One region of the Zafaria sp. Z1313 genome, then DNA from elsewhere that is predicted to be linked to it. Evidence: riboswitches for the same ligand, from Rfam matches in the RefSeq annotation. Region 1 holds a riboswitch; each other region holds the start of a gene.
The links. A riboswitch is a leader RNA that binds a small molecule or an ion and turns the genes downstream of it on or off. The one in region 1 is predicted to bind S-adenosylmethionine.
Positions count from the first base shown of each region.

Region 2: it holds a riboswitch for S-adenosylmethionine, as region 1 does, so the genes downstream of both, ACQ3I4_RS08420 (OsmC family protein) here and sfnG (dimethylsulfone monooxygenase SfnG) in region 1, are expected to answer to the same signal.
Region 3: it holds a riboswitch for S-adenosylmethionine, as region 1 does, so the genes downstream of both, ACQ3I4_RS10810 (hypothetical protein) here and sfnG (dimethylsulfone monooxygenase SfnG) in region 1, are expected to answer to the same signal.
Region 4: it holds a riboswitch for S-adenosylmethionine, as region 1 does, so the genes downstream of both, ACQ3I4_RS15005 (hypothetical protein) here and sfnG (dimethylsulfone monooxygenase SfnG) in region 1, are expected to answer to the same signal.

Region 1 covers NZ_JBNWUK010000008.1:87,841-93,159, reverse strand. Annotated here, with positions in the region: gene ACQ3I4_RS09910 (acetate--CoA ligase) at 1-711, shown strand, start outside; gene ACQ3I4_RS09905 (lipopolysaccharide assembly protein LapA domain-containing protein) at 777-1,259, shown strand; gene ACQ3I4_RS09900 (hypothetical protein) at 1,276-1,566, opposite strand; gene ACQ3I4_RS09895 (ArsR/SmtB family transcription factor) at 1,659-2,648, shown strand; gene ACQ3I4_RS09890 (histidine phosphatase family protein) at 2,680-3,231, opposite strand; SAM riboswitch class I at 3,393-3,487, shown strand; gene sfnG (dimethylsulfone monooxygenase SfnG) at 3,596-4,792, shown strand; gene ACQ3I4_RS09880 (O-acetylhomoserine aminocarboxypropyltransferase/cysteine synthase family protein) at 4,793-5,319, shown strand, end outside.
Region 2 covers NZ_JBNWUK010000006.1:149,440-154,758, forward strand. Annotated here, with positions in the region: gene ACQ3I4_RS08400 (TetR/AcrR family transcriptional regulator) at 1-387, shown strand, start outside; gene ACQ3I4_RS08405 (metallophosphoesterase family protein) at 436-942, opposite strand; gene ACQ3I4_RS08410 (phosphatase PAP2 family protein) at 998-1,579, shown strand; gene ACQ3I4_RS08415 (aldo/keto reductase) at 1,666-2,661, shown strand; gene ACQ3I4_RS08420 (OsmC family protein) at 2,705-3,304, opposite strand; SAM riboswitch class IV at 3,346-3,462, opposite strand; gene ACQ3I4_RS08425 (TetR/AcrR family transcriptional regulator) at 3,610-4,233, shown strand; gene ACQ3I4_RS08430 (MDR family MFS transporter) at 4,230-5,319, shown strand, end outside.
Region 3 covers NZ_JBNWUK010000010.1:35,843-41,161, forward strand. Annotated here, with positions in the region: gene ACQ3I4_RS10805 (DEAD/DEAH box helicase) at 1-1,685, shown strand, start outside; SAM riboswitch class IV at 1,811-1,954, shown strand; gene ACQ3I4_RS10810 (hypothetical protein) at 1,967-2,347, shown strand; gene ACQ3I4_RS10815 (zinc-dependent alcohol dehydrogenase family protein) at 2,331-3,419, opposite strand; gene ACQ3I4_RS10820 (TIM barrel protein) at 3,603-4,346, opposite strand; gene ACQ3I4_RS10825 (Gfo/Idh/MocA family oxidoreductase) at 4,391-5,319, opposite strand, start outside.
Region 4 covers NZ_JBNWUK010000022.1:24,638-29,956, forward strand. Annotated here, with positions in the region: gene ACQ3I4_RS14985 (DNA-3-methyladenine glycosylase 2) at 1-204, shown strand, start outside; gene ACQ3I4_RS14990 (siderophore-interacting protein) at 209-1,045, opposite strand; gene ACQ3I4_RS14995 (GTP-binding protein) at 1,332-2,057, shown strand; partial or broken gene ykgO (type B 50S ribosomal protein L36) at 2,054-2,176, shown strand; SAM riboswitch class IV at 2,248-2,366, shown strand; gene ACQ3I4_RS15005 (hypothetical protein) at 2,380-2,841, shown strand; gene ACQ3I4_RS15010 (acyl-CoA thioesterase) at 2,849-3,313, opposite strand; gene ACQ3I4_RS15015 (App1 family protein) at 3,310-4,422, opposite strand; gene ACQ3I4_RS15020 (pyridoxamine 5'-phosphate oxidase family protein) at 4,531-4,971, shown strand; gene ACQ3I4_RS15025 (acyl-CoA dehydrogenase family protein) at 4,979-5,319, opposite strand, start outside.

The DNA.
Region 1 (5,319 bases):
CTGCCCGGCGTCGCGACGGACATCGTGGACGAATCCGGCACCCGCACCGCGCCCGGCCGGCAGGGGAACATCGTGCTCACGCGCACCGGGCCGGCCATGGCCCGGACCGTGTGGGGCAATCCCGAGCGCTACTACACCTCCTACTGGGAACAATACGCGGAGCAGGGCTGGTTCCTGGCCGGGGACGGCGCGCGGTTCGACGACGATGGCGACACCTGGATCCTGGGCCGCACCGACGACGCGCTGAACGTCTCGGGGCACCTGCTGTCGACGATCGAGATCGAGTCGGCGCTGGTCTCCCACCCGGCCGTCGTCGAGGCGGGCGTCTGCCCGACGGCGGATCCGACGACGGGGCACGCGGCCACGGCGTTCGTGGTCCCGCGGGACAAGTCGCTCATCCCGGGAGGGGGTACGACGCCGGAGCCCGGCTCCGGGGAGCGGCCCGCCCCGGGCGGTGCGGGAGACGGGCGCGAGGAGGCGCGCGCCGCCGTCGTCCGCGAACTGCGGGCGCACGTGGCGGAGCAGATCGGGCCGATCGCCAAGCCGCGGGACATCGTGTTCGTGCCCGACGTGCCGAAGACCCGTTCGGGGAAGATCATGCGCCGGCTGCTCACGCAGCTGTTCGAGGGCACGGACCTCGGCGACACGACGAGCCTGCAGAACGAGCCGTGCATTCCGGAGATCGACGCGATCTGCCGCTCCGGGCGGTAGCGGCAGGAGCGGGTGCCCGCTGGTGTAGGTTCGGAACGGACGACACTTCAGAAGCGAGGTTCACCGTGAGCAATCCCCACCCCGGATCCGACGACGCGCTCCACCCGGACAAGCACCCCGACGCGGTCGACGGCGCGCCCTTCGACACGCTCGGCACTCCGGGCGCCGACGGCAGCGGGGCCCTCGAAGCCACCCGCCCCGTGGACGACGCCGAGACGACGCAGGTCATTCCGCCCGCCGAGCGTGATCCGCACGGCTCCGGCGAGGACGACGACTTCGACGCCAAGACGACGACGCGCACGGGCATGATCTGGGCCACGACGATCATCGCGCTCGTCCTGCTGGTGCTGCTCATCATCTTCGTCGCGCAGAACCAGACGACGGCGCCGCTGCGTTTCTTCGCCTGGGAGGGCACGGTCAGCATGGGCCTGACGGTGGTCGCGGCGTCCGTCGCCGGCGGCATCGTCGTGGCGATGGCCGGCGCGGCCCGCCTGATCGCGCTCCGCGCCCAGCGGCGCAAGCGCCGGAAGGCCCTCAAGCAGCGCTGATCCGCCGATCGCGGACTCAGAGCCGCCCGCCGGAGGCCTCGGTGAACCGGCGGAGGCCGTCCTCGCGCAGGCGCAGGTGCTCGGATTCTATGGCGGCAGCCCGGACGGCGTTGACCCGGTAGAACCGGACCACGGCCGCAACGAGGCGGGCGACCGCGCCGAAGCGGTCCACGGCGTGTGCCGGGCGGCGCGCCCCGCCCTCGGGACGCGGGACCGCGGAGGACCCGCCGCTGGGCGTCGCCGGACCGACGGCCGCACCGTGATGGACGGGGACAGGGGAACAACGGGAGCTGCTGAAGGTGGTCATGGACCCAGCGTCCGCCGGACGCCCGGCCCGCTCCACGATTCGGTCCTGGCCGAATCCTCGTCAGGCGTTCCGGCCGGGAATACGCTGAATCCATGCACATCAAGCTCACGAGCGAGGACCTGACGCGGATCCGGTTCGAGGCCTCTCCCCTGTGGGAGACGGTGACCAGCTTGCGCGCCCTCCAGCAGGGAACCGCCATCCACCGCCCCTGGATCGAGTGCACGCGGCGCGCGCTCGCGGCGGCGGACGACCCGGCCTCACAAGGGCACCTGCGCGTCCTCGCCGCACTCGTTCCCCGTTCAGGCTTCATGGCCGATTCGCTCACCCCGACGCCGGAACGCCAGGACACCTTCCACGACGGGCTCACGGCCGTCGCCGCCGTCCCGGCCTCCGTGTGGGAACGGGACCTGACGGCCCTGCTCCGGCGGCAGGAAGACACCGGGGCCCGTGGCGTCCTCGAGGAACTCGCCGAGGACGTCGACACCGCAGTCGATCGTGCCGTCGGAGCACTCCAGTGGTATTGGGAGCTGGCTGTCCGGCGCTGGTGGCCCCGGCTGCGCTCGCTGCTGCTCGAGGACATCGACTGGAGGCTGGCCCAGATGGCCCGCGGCGGCATCGGCGACGTGTTCAAGACGCTGCATCCGTCCGTCGTCCGCACGCCCAGCGGGCTCGAGGTTATCCGGGGCTGCGACGGGATCGATCCGCCTGAACCCGGGGCCGGCCTGATCCTGGTGCCCAACGCGTTCGTCTGGCCGGAGACCCTGGTGCTCAACACGGCGCCGTTCGTGCCGACGTTGACCTACGCGCCCCGCGGAGTGGGCCGGCTCTGGGAGTCCAGCGGCGCGGCCCCGGGCGATCCTCTGGCGAAGCTGCTGGGATCCACACGGGCGCAGATCCTGGCCCAGCTGGATGTCCCGATGACGACGAAGCAGCTCGCATGCGCCCTGGACCTCGCCCCGGGCACCGTCAACGGCCACCTCAAGGTCATGTCCGAGGGCGGGCTGGCCGTCCCCCTGCGTTCCGGCCGCGAGGTGTTCTACCGCAGGGCCGGTGTCGGCGAGGCGCTCCTCGCCGGGGCGTAGCCCGACGGGACCCTCGATCCCCCGCGCGTCCTCAGACCGCGTCAAGCTCCGGCAGCAACGCCGGGTCGAGCTCCACGACCTGGCCGTTCTCGAGCCGGGCGTGCGGAGCGCCCTGCAAGTGCCCGACGACGAGGCGGATGAGCGTCCCGTGCGCCACCACCACGAGGCCGCGCCCCGGGTGGGCGGCGGCCAAGCCGGTCAAGGCGCGCACGCCCCGCTCGACCACCTCGGCCTCCGGCTCCGCGGTGGAGAGCAGCGCGTCCAGCTCGGGGCGCGGCATCCCGGTGACGACGACGCCCTCGCCCTCGCCGTAGCCGCGCTCCACGAGGCCCGGTTCGGGCTCGCCGGGCTCGAGGCCCAGCTCGGCGGCGATGATCGCGGCGGTCTCCGCCGCCCGCCCCAGAGGCGAGGCGACGACCGCGTCCCAGGATCCGGCGTCGTACTCCTCCGCCAGCTGCCGCCCCGCCTGGCGCGCCTGCGCGCGGCCGGCCGCGTTGAGCGGGATGTCCACCTGGCCCTGCAGGCGCCCCTCGAAGTTCCACGGGGTCTGCCCGTGCCGGACCAGGACGATGCGTTGTGCCATGCCCCCAGCGTAGCCAGCGGACCTCCCGGCCCGCGCCCCGCCGTCGTCCCGTGACGCACCCGGCCGCCGCGCCGTCGCAGGATCTTCGGCCCGCGCCCGGCACGACGCAATCCGGCTCAACATTCTTTGATGGATCGGCGGCTCGCTGACACACTGAAGGACAACCATCCCGAGCGGCCGAGAGATCTGGATCGATGACGCCGCAGCAACCCTCCGGAATCCGCCGGAACGGTGCTCCTGCCAGAAGCGATGGAGAACGCGCCAGCCTTCTTCCCCCGCACGGCCCGCCGCCGGAGGATGCGCCGTTGCCCGGGAACCGCCTACGCCGCACGCCATCCGACCAAGGATCGAAGGAGTCCCCCACATGACCGAGAACACCGCCGTCAGCCGGGTCGCTGACCTGGAAACACCGCTCAAGTTCGCCTACTGGGTGCCCAACGTCTCGGGTGGGCTCGTGGTCTCGACCATCGAGCAGCGCACCAACTGGGAGTTCGAATACAACAAGAAGCTGGCACGCATCGCGGAGGACTCCGGCTTCGAGTACGCACTGACCCAGACCCGCTACGCCGCCAGCTACGGCGCGGACAAGCAGCACGAGGCCACGAGCTTCTCGCTGGCCCTGCTCGGCGCCACCGAGCGGCTCAAGGTAATCTCGGCCGTCCACCCGGGCATGTGGCACCCGGGCGTGCTGGCCAAGTTCATCATCACCGCGGACCACCTCTCCGGCGGCCGCTCGGCCGTGAACGTCGTCTCCGGCTGGCTCAAGGACGAGTTCGTGAACTTCGGCCTCGAGTGGCTGGACCACGACGAGCGCTACGTGCGGACCGAGGAGTTCATCAACGTGCTGCGTGGCCTGTGGACCCAGCAGGGCTTCAGCCACTCCGGGCAGTACTACAACATCAAGGACTTCACCCTGAACCCGGCGCCGCTGGACCTGCCGGGCCGGGCCCACCCGGAGATCTTCTTCGGCGGCAACTCGACCGCCGCGCAGGCCGCCGCGGGCCACGCCGCCGACTGGTACTTCTCCAACGGCCGCTCGCTCGAGGGCTTCCAGGACAACATCGCCGGCGTGCTCAAGGCCGCGGAGTCCGGGGGGCGCACCGCGGCCGCGAAGCCGCGCTTCGGCATCAACGGCTTCGTCATCTCCCGCGACACCGAGGCGGAAGCCAGGGACACGCTGCGCGAGATCATCGACAAGGCGCACCGCCCCGCCGTCGAGGGCTTCGCCGCCGCCGTGAAGGAGGCCGGGCAGTCCACGAAGGACGGCAAGGGCATGTGGGAGGACTCCACGTTCGAGGACCTGGTCCAGTACAACGACGGCTTCCGCACCCAGCTCATCGGCACCCCGGAGCAGATCGCCGAGCGGATCATCGCGTTCAAGAAGATCGGCGTGAACCTGCTCCTGACCGGCTACCTGCACTTCCAGGAGGAGCTCGGCGCGTTCGGCCGCGAGGTCCTCCCGATCGTCCGCGAGCTCGAGGCGGACCTCGCCCGAGCCCACGGCACCGAGCTCAACACGGAGCTGCTGCCGGAAACCCACCTCGAAGGAGCCACCGCCTAGATGTCGGACCACCAGTTCGGATTCCGCACCCGCGCCCTGCACGCCGGCGGCACGCCCGACGCCGAGCACGGCGCCCGCGCGGTGCCCATCTACCAGTCGACGTCGTTCGTGTTCAAGGACACCGACGACGCCGCGAACCTGTTCGCCCTGCAGAAGTACGGCAACATCTACTCCCGCATCGGCAACCCCACTGTGGCGGCGTTCGAGGAGCGCATCGCGTCCCTCGAGGGCGGCATCGGCGCCGTGGCGACGTCCTCCGGGATGGCCGCGGAGTTCATCACCTTCGCCGCGCTGACGCAGGCCGGGGACCACATCGTGGCCTCCTCGAAGCTCTACGGCGGCACCATCACCCAGCTCGACGTCACGCTGCGCCGCTTCGGGGTGGACACCACGTTCGTGGACAGCAACGACGCCGCGGACTTCGCGGCCGCGATCCGGGAGAACACCAAGGCCCTCTACACCGAGGTCGTCGCGAACCCCTCGGGCGACATCGCGGACCTGGCGGGCCTCGCGGAGGTCGCGCGCGC
Region 2 (5,319 bases), on a different contig from region 1:
GGCGCCTTCCGTTCCTGGGCCCGGGAGCAGCCGCATCGATTCGCGCTGGTCTACGGCTCGGCGATCCCCGGCTACCGGGCCCCCGGCAACACGATCGAACCCGCGGCCCGCGTGGTCCGCGCCTTCTGCGCCCCGGCGGTCCGGGGTCCGGGCGCCCGGTTGCCGGGAGGGGCGGCGGATGGGCTGGCCGGGCAGCTCGACGTCTTCGCCGACGCCGTCGGCGTGGAGCGCGACCCCGATGCCGTGCTCGATCTCGCAGCGGCGTTCGCGAGGATGGTCGGCGCCGTCCAGCTCGAGCTCAACGGCCATTTCGTCGGCACCTTCGACCCGGCCGACGCGCTCTTCTCCCGGCTCGCCGAGCGCGAGGCGGATGCGCTGGGACTCTAGCCCCGGCGTCGTCCTCCGCCGCCCCGCCCGTCCCCCGGCGCCCCGGGACTAGAGCCGGTCCACCGGCACGATCTCGACGTCCCGCAGCGCGCCCGCGTCGGCGACCGCCCGGAGGTAGGTGCAGGCAGGCTGGCGGCGGCGGTCGGTCGGGGAGCCGGGATTGAGCAGGCGCAGGCCCGTCTCCGCGACCGTGTCCCACGGGATGTGGCTGTGCCCGAACACCAGGACATCGGCGTCCGGGAACCGCTGCGCGCAGCGCGCCTCCCGCCCGCGCGCCGGCCCCGTCTCGTGGGTCATCGCGAAGCGGACGCCGTCGAGCTCGAAGCGCGCCGTCTCCGGCAGCCGCGCGCGCAGGCCGGGCCCGTCGTTGTTCCCCCACACGCCGATCAGGCGCCGCGAGCGCGCCTCGAAGGCGTCGAGCGTGGCCTCGTCGACCCAGTCACCGGCATGCAGGACCACGTCGGCGTCCTCGATCCGCTCCCAGAGCTCCGGGTGCAGTCCGCGGGCGCGCAGGGGCAGGTGGGTGTCGGCGACGATCAGCAAGCGGGTGGCCATGCCCCCATCGTGGCACGGGGCGCCGGGCGTCCGGGGCCCGCCTAGCATGGTGGGCATGGAGCGGACGACGGCGGAGCGCGCGGCCTGGTGGATCAGCGAGCTGTATGCGCCCGCCGTCGTCGCGACCGCGTACCTGCTGAGCCGGCCCCTCGTCGTGCCGGGCATCGGCTGGCCGCACGCCCTCGTCGCGGTCCTGTTCACCACGGTGCTGCCCTTCCTCGGGGTGCTGTGGTTCGCCCGCGGCGGCGTCGTCTCGAGCCGGCACATCCCCAAGCGGCGGCAGCGCTACTGGCCGTTCCTGACCTCCGGCTTCTCGATCCTCGGCGGGGTGTGGACGCTGCGCCTCATGGACGCGCCGGACGCGTTGTTCCTCGATCTCGGCGGGATCTTCACGGGGCTCGTGCTGTGCCTCGTCGCGAACGCGTTCTACAAGGTCTCCGTGCACACGGCCGTCGCGGTCTACGTGGCGCTGCAGTTCCTGGGGCCCGTGCCGGCCGTGGGGGTCGCCGGGCTCGCGGCGGCGGCCGCGGTGGGCTGGTCGCGCCTCGTCCTGCGGGCGCACACCCCCGGCCAGGTGGCGGCCGGGGCGGCGATCGGCGTCGCGACGCACCTGCTCCGCACGCTCGTCTACGGCTGAGGCCCGCCGCCCCGGCCCCGCATCACGATCCCGATTTCCGTTGTATGAGCGGCCCATCACCGCCCGGGAGTGGATAACGTGGGGGGATGGCGGGTGACGGATCGCGATTGGTGTTCGGCTGCATGGGACTCGGCGGCGGGTGGGACGACGCGCCGCCGGACGCCGGCGACCTGGCCACCGCCCACGCCGCGGTCGACGCGGCCCTCGAAGCGGGCATCACCCTCTTCGACCACGCCGACATCTACACGCGCGGCAAGGCGGAAGAGGTCTTCGGCCGGGTCCTCGCGGAGCGGCCCGGCCTGCGGGACGATATCGAGCTGCAGTCCAAGTGCGGGATCGTGCTCGCGGGCCCCGACGGGTCGGGCGGCCGCTACGACTCCTCGCCCGCCGTCCTCACGGCCCGCGTCGAGGACATCCTGCGCCGGCTCGGGATCGAACGGCTCGACGCGCTGCTGATCCACCGCCCGGACCCGCTGACCCCGATGGAGGACGTCGCGGCCGCGTTCGCCGGGCTGCGGGACGCCGGCAAGGTCGGCCGGCTCGGCGTCTCGAACATGTCGGCGGCCCAGATGCGCGCGCTCCAGGACGCGCTCGGCGAGGCGCCGGCGGTCAACCAGCTCGAGATGGGCCTGCACCGGCGCGATTGGCTCGAGTCCCAGGTCCTCGTCAACCACCCCGAGGGCGGGGCGCTCTCCTTCCCCGAGGGCACGATCGAGTACTGCCGCGCGGAGGGCGTGGAGCTGCAGGCGTGGGGCGCGCTGGCCCAGGGGCGCTACTCGGGCAGGAGTACGACGCCGGAGCCCGGCCCGGGTGCCGCGCCCCGCCCCGGGAGCGGGGCGGCGTCGCCCGAGGAGGAGGCGTCCGGCGTCGTCCGGGAACTCGCCGACGGCCTCGGCTGCGCGCCCGAGGCCGTGGTGCTGGGATGGCTCATGCGCCACCCGGCCCGGATCCGCCCGGTCATCGGCACCACGAACCCGGCGCGGATCGCCGCGTGCGCCGGCGCGGAGCGGGCCGCCGCGGCCATGGGGGCCGTGGACTGGTACCGCTTGTGGACCGCGGCCCGGGGGCGCCCGCTGCCGTAGGGTCCCGCCGTCGTCCGGCCCGCCGCGGCCGCTCGGGCCGGCCTCAGTCGGCGTTGACCGCGAGCTCGACGCTGACGGGGGTCGGCCGGGCGAAGAGGTCCAGCACCGGGCAGCGCGCGTCGACGACCTGGTGCAGCTCCTCGTAGCGCTCGGGGGTTTCCGGCCCGTTGAGGTGAACGGTCAGGCGCACCGCCGTGAAGCCGGGGCGCGTGTCCGGATCGGCGCCGAAGATCCCGCGGACGTCGAGGTCGCCCTCCGCCGTGATCTCGAGCGAGTCGATCGCGACGCCGAGCTGGTGCGCGTAGAGCCGGTAGACCACGACCTGGCAGGACACGAGCGCGCCGAGGGCGTACTCGACGGGGCTCGCGTCCGAATCGTCGCCGGCCAGCGCGGCGGGCTCGTCGACGACGAACTCGTGGCGGCCCGCCGTGACGCGCGTGGCGACGGAGCGCTCCGAGACGCCGTGGGCGCGGTAGACGGCCTTCGCGTTGGCCGTGTCCTCGCCGATGCGGCCCGCCCAGAAGGACGCGGCGTCGTCGAGGCGGCGGGCGCGCTCGGCGTCGAGGTCGGTGGTCCTCGGGGTGGCGGATCCGGTGGGAGACTGCTGGCCGGTGCCCGCAGCCTGTTCTGTGGTGGAGGTCATGTTGGGTCCTGCCCTTCGCGTCGTGGCGCATGCGGGCGCGTGCGCCGTACTTACGCCCGCCGCCGCGGCGGGCGTCGAATCGTCACCTGGGGCACCCCGCTACAGCGAGGAGGGTTGCCGCCCGACCGGCCAGGGCCTTCAGGCCGGGTCTCTTGATTCCTGGCCACGAGTCTCACGCTCCGGCCCGGGCCGCGGCAAGGACTTCCGTCACGCGGGGTCACCTCGTCATCCGCCGTCACGGGAGGCGGCCAAGGTCACGTGGCCTGCAGTTGTGCAAAGATTGCACTGGTGCATAAACTGTACCCATGCATGATTCACCCCTGAGCCTGCGCGAGCGCAACCGCCTCGAGACCTGGCGGGCCGTCCACGAGGCGGCCTCGGCCCTCGCCCTCGAGGACGGCCTCGCCGCCGCCACGGTCGATTCGATCGCCCGCCGCGCCGGCATCTCCAAGCGCACGTTCTTCAACTACTTCCCCTCCAAGGAGGACGCCGTCCTCGGGATGCGCGCCCCCGAGCTCCGGCAGGAGTTCATCGAGCGCTTCCGCGCCTCGGACGCCGAGCTGCTCGAGCGCACCGTGCGGCTCATGGCGGAGGTCCTGTCCACCGTGGTCGGCGATGGGAGCCGCTTCGAGCGCCGCAAGGAGCTCGTCGGCCGCTACCCCGAGCTGCGCGGGCGCGTGGTCCAGCACCTCAACGACGCCGAGGTCCTCGTGGACTCGGCCGTCAACGACCGCCTCAGCGAGGACCCGGCCACCGTCTCCGCCGAGCTCGGCGAGGACCCCGCGGCCCGCCGCGCGCTGCTCATGGCCGCCGCCACGATCGTCCGCTTCACCTACCGCCAGTTCCCCGGCGCCCCGCTCGAAGAGCTCGGCGCCCACCTCGGCGAATCCACCGACGTCTTCAGAAAGGTCCTGCGTCCCCGGCCATGACCACTTCCACCACCACGCCCGGCACCACCGCGCAGCCGCCCGCCCCCGAGGCGGACCGCAAGAACCACCTCGTCCTGCTCTTCGGCGGCCTCATGGTCACCATGCTGCTCGCCTCCCTCAACCAGACCGTGCTCGCCGCGGCCCTGCCGACGATCGTCGGCGAGCTGCACGGCGTCGAGCACATGGCCTGGGTCATCACGGCCTTCATCCTGGCCTCGACCGTGATGATGCCCGTCTACGGCAAGCTCGGCGACATGTTCGGCCGCAAGCCGCTCCTGCTCTTCGCGATCATCGTGTTCATCGGCGGCTCCGTGATCGGCGCCCTCGCCCAGGACATGAACGTGCTCATCCTCGGCCGGGCCATCCAGGGCATCGGCGGCGGCGGGCTCATGATCCTCTCGCAGGCGATCATCGCCGACGTCGTCCCCGCCCGCGAGCGCGGGAAGTACATGGGCATCATGGGCGGCGTGTTCGCCTTCTCCTCCGTCGCCGGACCACTGCTCGGCGGCTGGCTCACGGAGGGCCCGGGCTGGCGCTGGACGTTCTGGATGAACATCCCGCTCGGCGTGCTCGCCGTCCTCGCCGCCGTCTTCCTGCTGCACATCCCGCGCCCCTCCGCCGCCCAGCGCGGCCGGATCGACTACCTCGGCATGGCGCTCCTCGCCGTCGCGACGAGCGCACTCGTCCTCGCCGGCACGTGGGGCGGCGGGACCTACGCGTGGGATTCCCCGACGATCCTCGGCCTCTTCGCCGCGGCCGCCGTCGCCGGCGCCCTGTTCGTGTGGGTCGAGTCGCGCGCCGCCGAACCCGTCCTGCCGCTGGCCCTCTTCCGCAACCGCAACTTCAACCTGACCACGGTCGCCGGGCTCATGACCGGCATCGCCATGTTCGGGGCGATCGGCTACATGCCGACCTACCTGCAGATGGTCACGGGCTTCGGCCCCACCGAGGCCGGCCTGCTCATGATCCCCATGATGGGGGGCCTCCTGGTCACCTCGGTCCTCGTCGGCCGCCGCGTCTCGGTCACGGGCCGGTACAAGGCCGTCATGATCACGGGAACGCTCGTCACCGCGCTGGGCCTGGTCC
Region 3 (5,319 bases), on a different contig from region 1:
AGCCCCTCTTCGACAAGCTGCGCGAGCTCGTCACCGAGGCCGGACAGCTCACGGAGAAGTCCCACGAGCTGCGCCTCACGCGCTACCAGGCCTCGCTGTGGGAGGAGCTCGACGCCCTCGCGACCCACACGGAGGGCCCGGACTCGTGGTTCGCGGGCGTCGGCGCCCTGCTCGGGGCGGCCGAGGGCGAGCCGGCGGAACTACCCGGCACGCTCGACGCCCGGCTGCGCCCCTACCAGCACGAGGGCTTCACATGGCTCGCCCGCTTGTGGCGCAACGGGCTCGGCGGGGTCCTCGCCGACGACATGGGCCTCGGCAAGACCGTGCAGACCCTCGCCCTCATGCTCCACGCCAAGGAGCAGTGGGCGTCCGCCGACCCGGCCCCCGCCCCCGCGGCGCTCGAGGCGGCGGCCGGGGCCCCGGCGTCGTCCTCCGCCCTGGTGCCCGGCCCCTTCCTCGTCGTTGCCCCCACCTCCGTCGTCTCGAACTGGGCCGACGAGGCCGCGCGCTTCGCCCCCTCGCTCACGGTCGCCGCCGTCACCGACACCCAGGCCCGCGCCCCGCGGCGGCTGGCCGAACTCGCCGCGGAGAACGACGTCGTCGTCACCTCCTACACCCTCTTCCGGCTCGACGCCGAGGCCTACCACTCCGTGCACTGGGCCGGGCTCGTGCTCGACGAGGCGCAGTTCGTGAAGAACAAGGCGACCAAGGCCCACCACGCGGCCCGCGACCTGAACGCGCGCTTCAAGCTCGCCATCACGGGCACGCCCATGGAGAACAACCTCATGGAGCTCTGGTCGATCTTCGCGATCACCTCCCCCGGGCTCTTCCCCTCCGCCGTGCGCTTCGCCGAGCAGTACCAGCGGCCCATCGAGAAGCAGGGCCTCGACGAGCCGCTCGCGCGGCTGCGGCGGCGGATCCGGCCGTTTATGCTGCGCCGCACCAAGTCCGCCGTGGTCACCGACCTGCCGCCCAAGCAGGAGCAGGTCCTGCACGTCGAGCTCGCGCCGAAGCACCGGAAGATCTACGACACCCACCTGCAGCGCGAGCGGCAGAAGATCCTGCGCCTCGTCGAGGACATGGACCGGAACCGCTTCACGATCTTCCAGTCGCTGACCCTGCTGCGGATGCTCTCGCTCGACGCCTCGCTCGTGGACCCCGAGTACGACGGCGTGGCGTCCGCCAAGCTCGACGTCCTGTTCGAGCAGCTCGAGGACGTCCTCGCCGAGGGACACCGCGCGCTCGTGTTCAGCCAGTTCACCTCCTTCCTCAAGAAGGCCGCGGCCCGACTCGAGACCGAGGGCGTCGAGTACGCGTACCTCGACGGCTCCACGCGGCGCCGCGCCGACGTGATCGCGGAGTTCAAGTCCGGCCGCGCCCCCGTGTTCCTGATCTCGCTCAAGGCCGGCGGCTTCGGCCTGAACCTGACCGAGGCCGACTACTGCTTCCTCCTGGACCCGTGGTGGAACCCCGCCGCCGAATCCCAGGCCGTGGACCGGACGCACCGGATCGGGCAGACGCGCAACGTCATGGTGTACCGGCTGGTCGCCAAGGACACGATCGAGGACAAGGTGGTGGCGCTGCAGGACGCCAAGCGGAAGCTGATCTCCTCCGTCATGGACGAGGGCGAGGGCTTCGGCTCCGCGATGACGGCCGACGACATCCGCGGCCTCCTGGAGGCCTAGGACGCGTCATCCGGGGTCATCCGGCGGCGCCGAGGGGCGTTGTGCCCCGGAGTACGACGCCGGATGTCGGCCCGGGCGCCGCGGCCTTGCCACGGCTCCGGTACCGGTGCCTAGACTGGTTCCAGCTTCACGAGACATGGCGCCAAGCTCCGACTGGCCATGCACCAACCCCACTGCGAACCGCGGCACGTCCGCGGACCGGATTGTTCGGCGGGTGGTTCGGATGACGAAGCGGCCCGCGCGCAGCCGCGTCCGGGCAAGGACAGTCCGGAAGGAACGCCATGGCGACTCTTCAGCATCCCCTCACCGGCCCCGACGGGCCGGCTTCCCCGGCCTCCCGCGGTGCGGCCGCCGGCGCCACGACCGCCGCCCCGCGCCGGTCCGCCCGCCGCCCCGCGGCCCGCTCGGCGCCGCGCTTCGCGGGCGACTGGGTCTCCGCCACGCTCCGGCTCGACGCCCACCGCCGCATCGTGCGCCTGAATACGGGCGAGGTGGAGTGGCTCCTCGAGGCGGAGGACTTCGACGCCGTCTCCGAGGCCGTCCGCGGGCGCGTGCTCGCGGACGTGGAGTGGAGCCCGGACCTGCGCCGGCTCCTCGTCCCCGGCGCCCACGAGCGGGCCGGGACGTCGTTCTTCCGGCTGCGTCCTACGGGGTCAGCATGACCTTGATGGAACGCCGCTCGTCCATCGCCCGGTAGGCCTCGGCCGCCTCCTCGAGCGGCAGCACCGCGTCGAAGACCCGTCCCGGGTCGATCCGGCCCTCGAGGACGTCCTCGAGCAGCTCGGGCAGGTAGGCGCGCGTCGAGGCCGCCCCGCCGCCGACGGAGATGTTCTTGGAGAAGAGGACCCCGATCGGCAGCTCCGCGCCTCCCGCCGGGACGCCGACGAAGCCCACGGAACCGCCGGGCCGGGTCGAGCGCAGCGCCTGGTCCATGGACTCGGCGCTCCCGACGCATTCGAGCACGCAGTCCGCGAGCACCCCGCCCAGCAGCCCACGCACCCGCGCGGCGGCCTCCTGGCCGCGCTCCGCGACGACGTCGTCCGCCCCGAACTCCCGGGCGAGCGCGGCACGGTCGTCGTGGCGGGACATCGCGATGATCCGCTCGGCACCGAGCCGCTTCGCCGCGAGGACGGCACACAGGCCCACGGCGCCGTCGCCGACCACGACGACGCTCTTGCCGGGCCCGACCCCGGCGGCGACGGCCGCGTGGTGCCCCGTGCCCATGACGTCCGAGAGGGTCAGGAGGGACTTGAGCAGGGCCTCGTCCGGCAGTCCGTCCGCGCCCTCGCGGCGGTCCGCGGGGATCCGCTCGAGCGGGACGGCCACGAGCGTGCCGTCCGCGTTGGGGACACGGACCGCCTCGCCCTGGCCGCCGTCGACGGGCAGCCCGTGCTCGTCCTGACCGCCCCAGGAGGCGCGGTGCTCGCACGCCACGTGGACGCCATCGCGGCACGCCGGGCAGCGACCGCAGCTGTTGGCCCACGGGGCGATCACGAAGTCGCCGGGAGTCAGGGTCTCGACACCGTCCCCGACCTGCTCGACGATGCCGACGAACTCGTGGCCGATCGCCCGGGGGTCCTCCGTGGGGCGCACGCCGCGGTAGGGCCAGAGGTCGGAGCCGCAGACGCAGCTGGCGGTCACCCGCACCACGGCGTCCGAGGCCGCGAGGAGGCGGGGCTCCGGGCGGTCCTCGACGCGGATGTCGCCGGGGCCGTGGATGATGGTCGCGCGCATGGGTCCTCCTGCGGTGGCAGCTCTCGGGGTGTCCGGCGCCTGGATCCGGACCGGAGACCAGCCTATGCCAGACCGGCCCCGGGGGGCTTCCCATTTTCTCGCGGATCCGCCCGGCCGCGCCCCGGCGTGTACCGCCGACACGCCGGAGCGGATCTGCGGGAAACGGGAACCTTTGCAGCGTTGTCAGGCGAAGGCGGCGCGGAACGCCTCGAGCGCCGCCTCGGAGTCGCCGGAGGCGAAGGCCTCCAGTGCGACGACGCCCGTGTAACCGTGGCCACGCAGGGCGCGGGCGATCGCGGCGTAGTTGACCTCGCCCGTCCCCGGTTCGCAGCGGCCCGGGACGTCGGCGACCTGGATCTCGCCGACCCAGGGCAGCGCCCGGCCCACGAGCTCGATCAGGTTCCCCTCGCCGATCTGCGCGTGGTACAGGTCCAGGTTGAGCCTCAGGTGCGGGCTGTCGACGGCGGAGACGAGCGCCAGGGTGTCGCCCGCGGCGCCGAACGGGACGCCGGGGTGGTCCACGGCGCGGTTCAGGTTCTCGAGGGTGAAGACCCGTCCGCGCGCCTCGCCGAGCGCCGCGAGGCGTTCCAGGGTGCGCGCCGCCGCGAGGAAGTCGGCGCCCGTTGTGGCGTGGCGCGGGACGACGGGCAGGCCGCGTGCGTCGAGGCCCGTCCCGTGGAGGTTCAGCCGGGGCACGTCCAGGAGGTCCGCCGCGTCGAGGGATTCGCGCGCGGTGGCCACGAGATCGTCGGCCCCGGCCGGGTCCACGAGGTCGCCCCGCAGGTACCCGGTCATGGAGGAGAACTCCGCCCCCGTCGCGGCCAGGGCGGGAAGGTCCTTCGTGGACCAGTCCCACACTTCCACGAGGAAGCCCGCCTCGCGCAGCCGCTCGGCCCGCTCGACGATGTCGAGCTCGGGGAAGAGCATCTCCGCGCACGCCGCCAGGACGGGGCGGGGCCCCGGGTCCGCGCTCACGCGGGCGTCCCGTCGGCACCCAGGGACACGGGCCGGCCCGTCGAGACGCTGCGGATCGCGGCCAGGGCGATCGCGAGCGCCGCGCGGGCATCGCCGCCGTCGGGCCCCGTCGGCACGCCGGTGCGGACCGATTGCGCGAACGCCGCCAGCTCGTCCGTGTAGGCCTGCGCGAACAGCTCGATGTTCAGGCGCGTCGTCCCCGCCTCCTGACCGGCGGCCCCGTAGTAGCGCATGTTCGTGGCGCGGACGTCCCCGGCGGTCACCATACCGCCGCTGCCGAAGAACTCACCGCGCACGTCGTAGCCGTAGACGGCTTGGAAGCTGGCCTCGGCGACGGCCAGCGCCCCGTTGTCGTAGCGGATGGTGACCACGGCCGTGTCGATCAGGCCGCGGTCCTTGTGCTCCGGCGCGACGAGCGCGTCGCCCATCGCGAAGACCTCGACGGGCCGGGCGCCGGGGTTGAACCAGTTGAGCGTGTCGAAATCGTGGATGAGGGTCTCGGTGAAGATCGTCCAGGGCTTCACGCGGGCCGGGTCCGCGAGTTCCGGGTCGCGGGTCAGCGAGCGCAGCAGTTGCGGGGTGCCGATGCCGCCGGCGGCGACGCGCTCGTGGGCGGAGGCGAAGTCGGCCGCGAAGCGGCGGTTGAAGCCCAGCTGCAGCGGCACCCCGGCGCCTCGGGCGGCGGCGATGGCCCGGTCGGCGTCCTCGAGGGTGTGCGCCATGGGCTTCTCGACGAAGACGGCCTTCCCGGCCTCGGCGGCCTGGACGACGAGGTCGGCGTGGGTCGTGGAGGGCGAGGAGATGACGACCCCGTCGGCCGCGTCCGCGGCCAGGAGCCCCTCGAGATCCGTGAAGACCCCGGCGCCGAACGGGCCGGCCACGCGGCGGGCCGATGCGGTGACGGGGTCGACGACGGCGGAAAGGA
Region 4 (5,319 bases), on a different contig from region 1:
CTGCGCGGGATCGGCCCGTGGACCGCGGACTACCTGGCCGTGCGGGCCGGCTTCGACCCCGACGCGTTCACGCCCGGGGACCTCGTCCTCCGCCGGGCCCTGGGACGCGTCGATGCGCGCGCGGCCGAGGAGCGCTCGCACGCCTGGAGCCCGTACCGCGCCTACGCGCTGTTCCACTGCTGGGCGGCTCAGCTGCCCGGATAGGCGCCTACTCCGGGAAGATCTGCCCGATCGGCTCGCGCTTCTCGGCCTGGAAGGTGTCCTCCGCGCGGCCGTGGGCCCAGTAGGCGGAGAGCGACATCCGCTGGCGCGGGACCCCGCGCTCGTCCGCGAGGTAGCGGCGCAGGGCCTTGATCATCTCCCGCTCGCCGTGCCCGAAGACCTGGACGTCGCCGTCGAGCCACTGCCCCGCCATGACGGCCGCGGCCAGCCGCGTCGTCTCGGGGCTGAACGTGCCGCCGCGGTGCAGCCAGCGCAGCTCGATGCCCGCCGGGGCGGAGAGCTCGAGCTCGTCGGCGGCAGAGGCCACCTCGAGGTAGGCGATGCCGCGGGCGTCCGGCCCCATGGCCTCGAGCGCGGAGGCGATCGCGGGCAGGGCCGACTCGTCTCCGGCCAACAGGTGCCAACCGGCCGCCGGGTCCGGGGAGTACATCCCACCCGGGCCGTTGAAGCAGAGCTTGTCGCCGGGCTGCGCGGCGGCCGCCCACGGACCGGCGATGCCCTCGTCCCCGTGGACGACGAAGTCGATCTGCAGCGTCCCGGCGTCCGGGTCGACGGAGCGGACGGTGTAGGTGCGGCGCACGGGCATCTGCTCGGGCTCCAGCCGGGAGCGGAGCTCGTCGAGGTCGTACGGGGGCTCGAGGCCGAGCGCGGGATCGGCGAAGAGCAGCTTGACGTACTTGTCCGTGGCGTCCTTGTCCTGGTAGCCGGCGAAGCCCTCGCCGCCGAGGGTCAAGCGCACCATGTGCTCGGAGAGCCGCTCGGTGGCGAGGACCTCGAGGACGGTCTGGGGGCGCTGCGGACGCGGGGCGGGGGAAACGCTCATGCTGAGGACACACTCCTTCGGGCCGGCCGCGGGCCGGCGGTTGCCTTTTGTCCACCCAATCCCACGAATCCCGTCAATGCAAACGCCCCCGCCCCGGACGGCGTCCCGGACGGACTCCAGGCGGCTTGCATCTTGAGAATGATTCTCAATAGACTGGCCGCGTGAGCCTCCATCTCCTCTCCTCCCTCGACTTCCACTGCCGCGACCAGGCGCTCACCCGCCTCCGCGCCGACCACCCCGACGCGGTCGTCGTGGTGCACGACCTGCTCGAAGGCGAACGGGTACTATGCCGCACGGACATCCCCGGGCGCTCGCCCTGGCCGTGGACCCCGCATCCGTCGAGGACCAGCTCTGGGACCGCCACACGCTCTGGGAATCCGGGCTCAGCAGCCTGCCCGCCGACGACCGCACGGCCGGCGAGTTCCTGATCGAGGCGTTCGCGCAGTGCCGCGAGGTGCTCCTCGTCGAGGGCCTCTTCGCCCACCTCCTCGGCGGCGGCTCCGCGGGCTGCCAGTCCGGTGGGGCGGGGTTCGTCCAGGCATGCAGCTCATCGCCGAGATCGCCCCCACGGGCCCGCCTGCTCCACGCCGAACTCGGGCCGGGCACGGAGCCGCCCACGCCTGGCTCCCGGGGACCCTTCGGCACGGTGGAGCTCCGCGCCGGGCGGCCTCTGCAGGCGAACCGCTTCCGCGCGACCCTGCCCCGGATCGCCGAAGGCGTCGCCTGGCTGCGCGGCGACGTCTGGCTCGCCGACTCCCCGACCGCGCGGCTCGGCGTGACCGGGATCGGACCCCGCGTCTGGATGGAGCACCTCGGCACGTGGGGCCGGCGGGCGGCCGGGACCCGGCTCCTGATGACCGGCCCGGACATGGCCGGTGCCGCCGAGGAGGCCGCCGCGGCCCTCGCCGCCTGCGAACTCACCGACGCGGAGCTGTCCCGCGCCGGGACCACCGGGGCGCCGCACGGCGCTCCGTCCGAGAACGGCAGCACGATCCCAGGAGGAACCCCATGAAGGTCCGCAACTCGCTCCGCGCCCTCAAGTAGCAGCCCGGCGCGCAAGTGGTGCGCCGCCGCGGCCGCACGTTCGTCATCAACAAGGCCAATCCGCGGCTCAAGGCGCGCCAGGGCTGACCGTCCCGGTCCGGTGCGGTCCGGTGCGTTGCTTGCCGAAGCGTCGCACCGGGCCGCTAGGATGGAGGCAGCTTCACGAGATGCGGCCACACGCAGGGCTCCGACCCGGCCGCGCACCAACCCCATGCTTCACGGGTGGTTCGGATGACGAAGCGGTCCGGTGCAATACCGCTCCGGGCAAGAGCAACGGAAGGCACACCTTCATGAACGCACCCGACGGCAGCTGTCGCAGCTACCGCGACGGACACGACATCTACCCGCTCCGCCTGGCCCGCGCCCGGAAGGACCCCACCGCGTGGCAACCGGCCCACGTCACGGCGTTCCTTCCCGGTTTCCGGGTGGCCGTGATGACGGCCGGTCTGAAGGTCGCACGCTACACGGCCCATGACGTGGCCGAGATCGTCCGGCTCCTGAACCTGGCCGGCCAACGGCTCGACCACCGCGTGCGCTGGGCTTCCGAGCCGTTCGAGACGCTGTGGTGGCATTGCGCCTGGAACGAGGCGGCCCGGATCCTCGGCGTCCCGGAGGACCCCGGCGTCGGGGCCGGCCGCCGCTACTTCAGCCTCTCCAGCGACGAGCTGGCCCCGTGCGATCTGGAGCACGATCCGGAACTCGGCCTGCGGTTCGTCGAGGTCACGGCGGGCCTGCTGCACAGCGGGGCCTGAGCCGCCCTCAGCGGAACAGCGGCTCTCCAAGGAACCCGGCGAGCGCCTCGCGGTGCTCGGCCGGGATGCGCAGCAGTCGCTGTTCCGCAGTGGAGAAGAACGCCAGGGTCGTGATCGCGCGCACGCAGACGCCGCCGTCGACGGGATCGTGGAACTCGTAGGCGATGTCGAACGAGGCGGGCTTGACCGAGCTGATCCAGACGTCGACCCGGGCCGGGACGTTGCGGTAGTCCAGCGGGGCCACGTAGCGGACCCGGTGCTCGACGACGAGCGTCTGCGTGTCGGCCGGAACGGTGGAGAACAGCTCGACGACGGGCTCGGCGCCGGGCTTGCCCGTCCCGCCCGGCACGCCGAAGGCCGCGATCCGCGCCTCCTCCATCATGCGGACCAGGTTGACGTTGTTGATGTGGCCGTAGGCGTCCATGTCGCCCCACCGCATCGGCACGCCGACGCTCAGGCGGCGCCCGCTCACGGCGTCTTCCGCGGCAGGACGGGCATCGCCGAGGTGGGCGGCCCCGCGACACGTTCGGGTTCCAGCAGCCCCAGCCGCTCGAGGCCCTCGCAGATCCCGGCACCGTCCGGCGCGTACACCCACGGCGTCCCCGGGGTGGAGTCCATGGTGCCCATCGAGCGGCCGCCGGCCAGGACGGCTTCCGACGGCGTGAGCTGGCGGATCGCGATCGCCCGCACCTGCCCGGGGTGGCGGCGGGCGAACTCGGCGTAGATCTCCGGATCGTGCTGTCCGTCGTCGCCGACCAGGAGCCAGCTGATGTGCGGGAACTGGGCAGCCAGGCGGCGCAGCTGGTCCACCTTGTGCTGCTGCCCCGAGCGGAACCAGCGCCCCTCGGTCGGCCCCCAGTCCGTCAGCAGGAGCGCTCCGGCCGGGTAGAGGTTGCGGGAGAGGAAGCGGGTGAGGGTCGGGGCCACGTTCCAGGCGCCCGTCGAGAGGTAGAGCACCGGGGATCCCGGGCGGGTGCGCATGAGCCGCTCCATCATCACGGCCATGCCGGGCGTCGCGACGCGCGCGTGCTCGCTGAGCACAAAGGAGTTCCACGCGGCCAGCAGCGGGCGCGGGAGGGCGGTGACGACGACGGTGTCGTCGATGTCGGAGACGACCCCGAAGTCGATCGAGCGGTCGACGACGAACACGGACACGTCCGCGGGTTCCGAGGACTCGCTGCGCAGGGTCACCGCGTGCCAGCCGGGCGCCAGGTCCACCGTGATCTTGACGTCGAGGACGCCTCCGCGGTCGGCGTCGACGCGGAAGGTCCGCCCGCCGATCTCCGCGACGACCTCGGCGTGCGGGATGGGCGGGGAGATGAAGTTCCTCCAGCCGCGGACGCCGTCGGAGACGACCTTGGACTTGGGCAGGCCGTTCGTGAACGCGCCGGGCCGGGCCAGGACGATACGTGCGAAGACCCGCACCCAGCCGTCGGCCCCGCTGACGCCGTAGCCGCGGAAGGGCAGGACGGTGGCCACGAGTCCGCGGCTCCGGCCGCCTCGCTCGCGGAACGCGTGCCATCCGTCTTCAAGGCGGACCCCCAGGTGGCGGGCGTGCTTCACGGTGTTCGGTGCTGCCATGGCCCCAGTCTTTCACGCACGCGGCCGTGGGGCCGTCACCGCGCGGCGGCGGAAACGGGCACCGAAAACCCCTCGCATTCTTCTACATTCTGTAGAACAATGGGCGGCATGATGTTTGAACACGAGGACGGCCAGCCCGTCATGATCCTGGACACCGAGCAGTGCTGGACGCTGCTGGGACGCACCCACCATGGCCGGATCGCGCTCAGCGTCGCGGGCAACGTGGACATCGTCCCGGTCAACCACGCGGCCCACGAGGGGAAGCTCTACTTCCGCACGGCCCCCGGGAACAAGCTGGCCGGGCTCACCATCAACCCGACGGTCGCGTTCGAGTCGGACGGCATCCTGAGCGACCAGGCCTGGTCCGTCGTCGTCCGCGGCACGGCCCGGGTCCTGGAGACCGAGGCGGAGATCGAGCTCGCCCGCGCCGCCGGCGTCCGCCCCTGGGTCCAGACCCTCAAGGACACGTGGGTGGAGATCACCCCGCGCGAAGTCACGGGCCGCCACTTCCTCCTCGGCAACCAGCCGGAACAGCTCGACGAGTCCTGACCCCGCCCTAGCGGAACGCCGCGTGGCCCGTGAGCCGCTGGCCGAGGATGAGCAGGTGCACTTCGTCGGTGCCCTCGTAGGTGCGCACCGACTCGAGGTTGTTGGCGTGGCGCAGCGGCGAGTGCTCGAGCGTGATCCCGTTGCCGCCGAGGATCGTGCGCGCCTCGCGGGCGATCGCGATGGCCTCGCGGCAGTTGTTGAGCTTGCCGACGCTGATCTGCTGCGGCGAGAGCGTGCCCGCGTCCTTCATGCGCCCCAGATGCAGCGCCAGGAGGAAGCCCTTGTTGATCTCGAGCGCCATGTCCACGAGCTTGGCCTGCGTCAACTGGTAGGCGGCGAGCGGCCGCC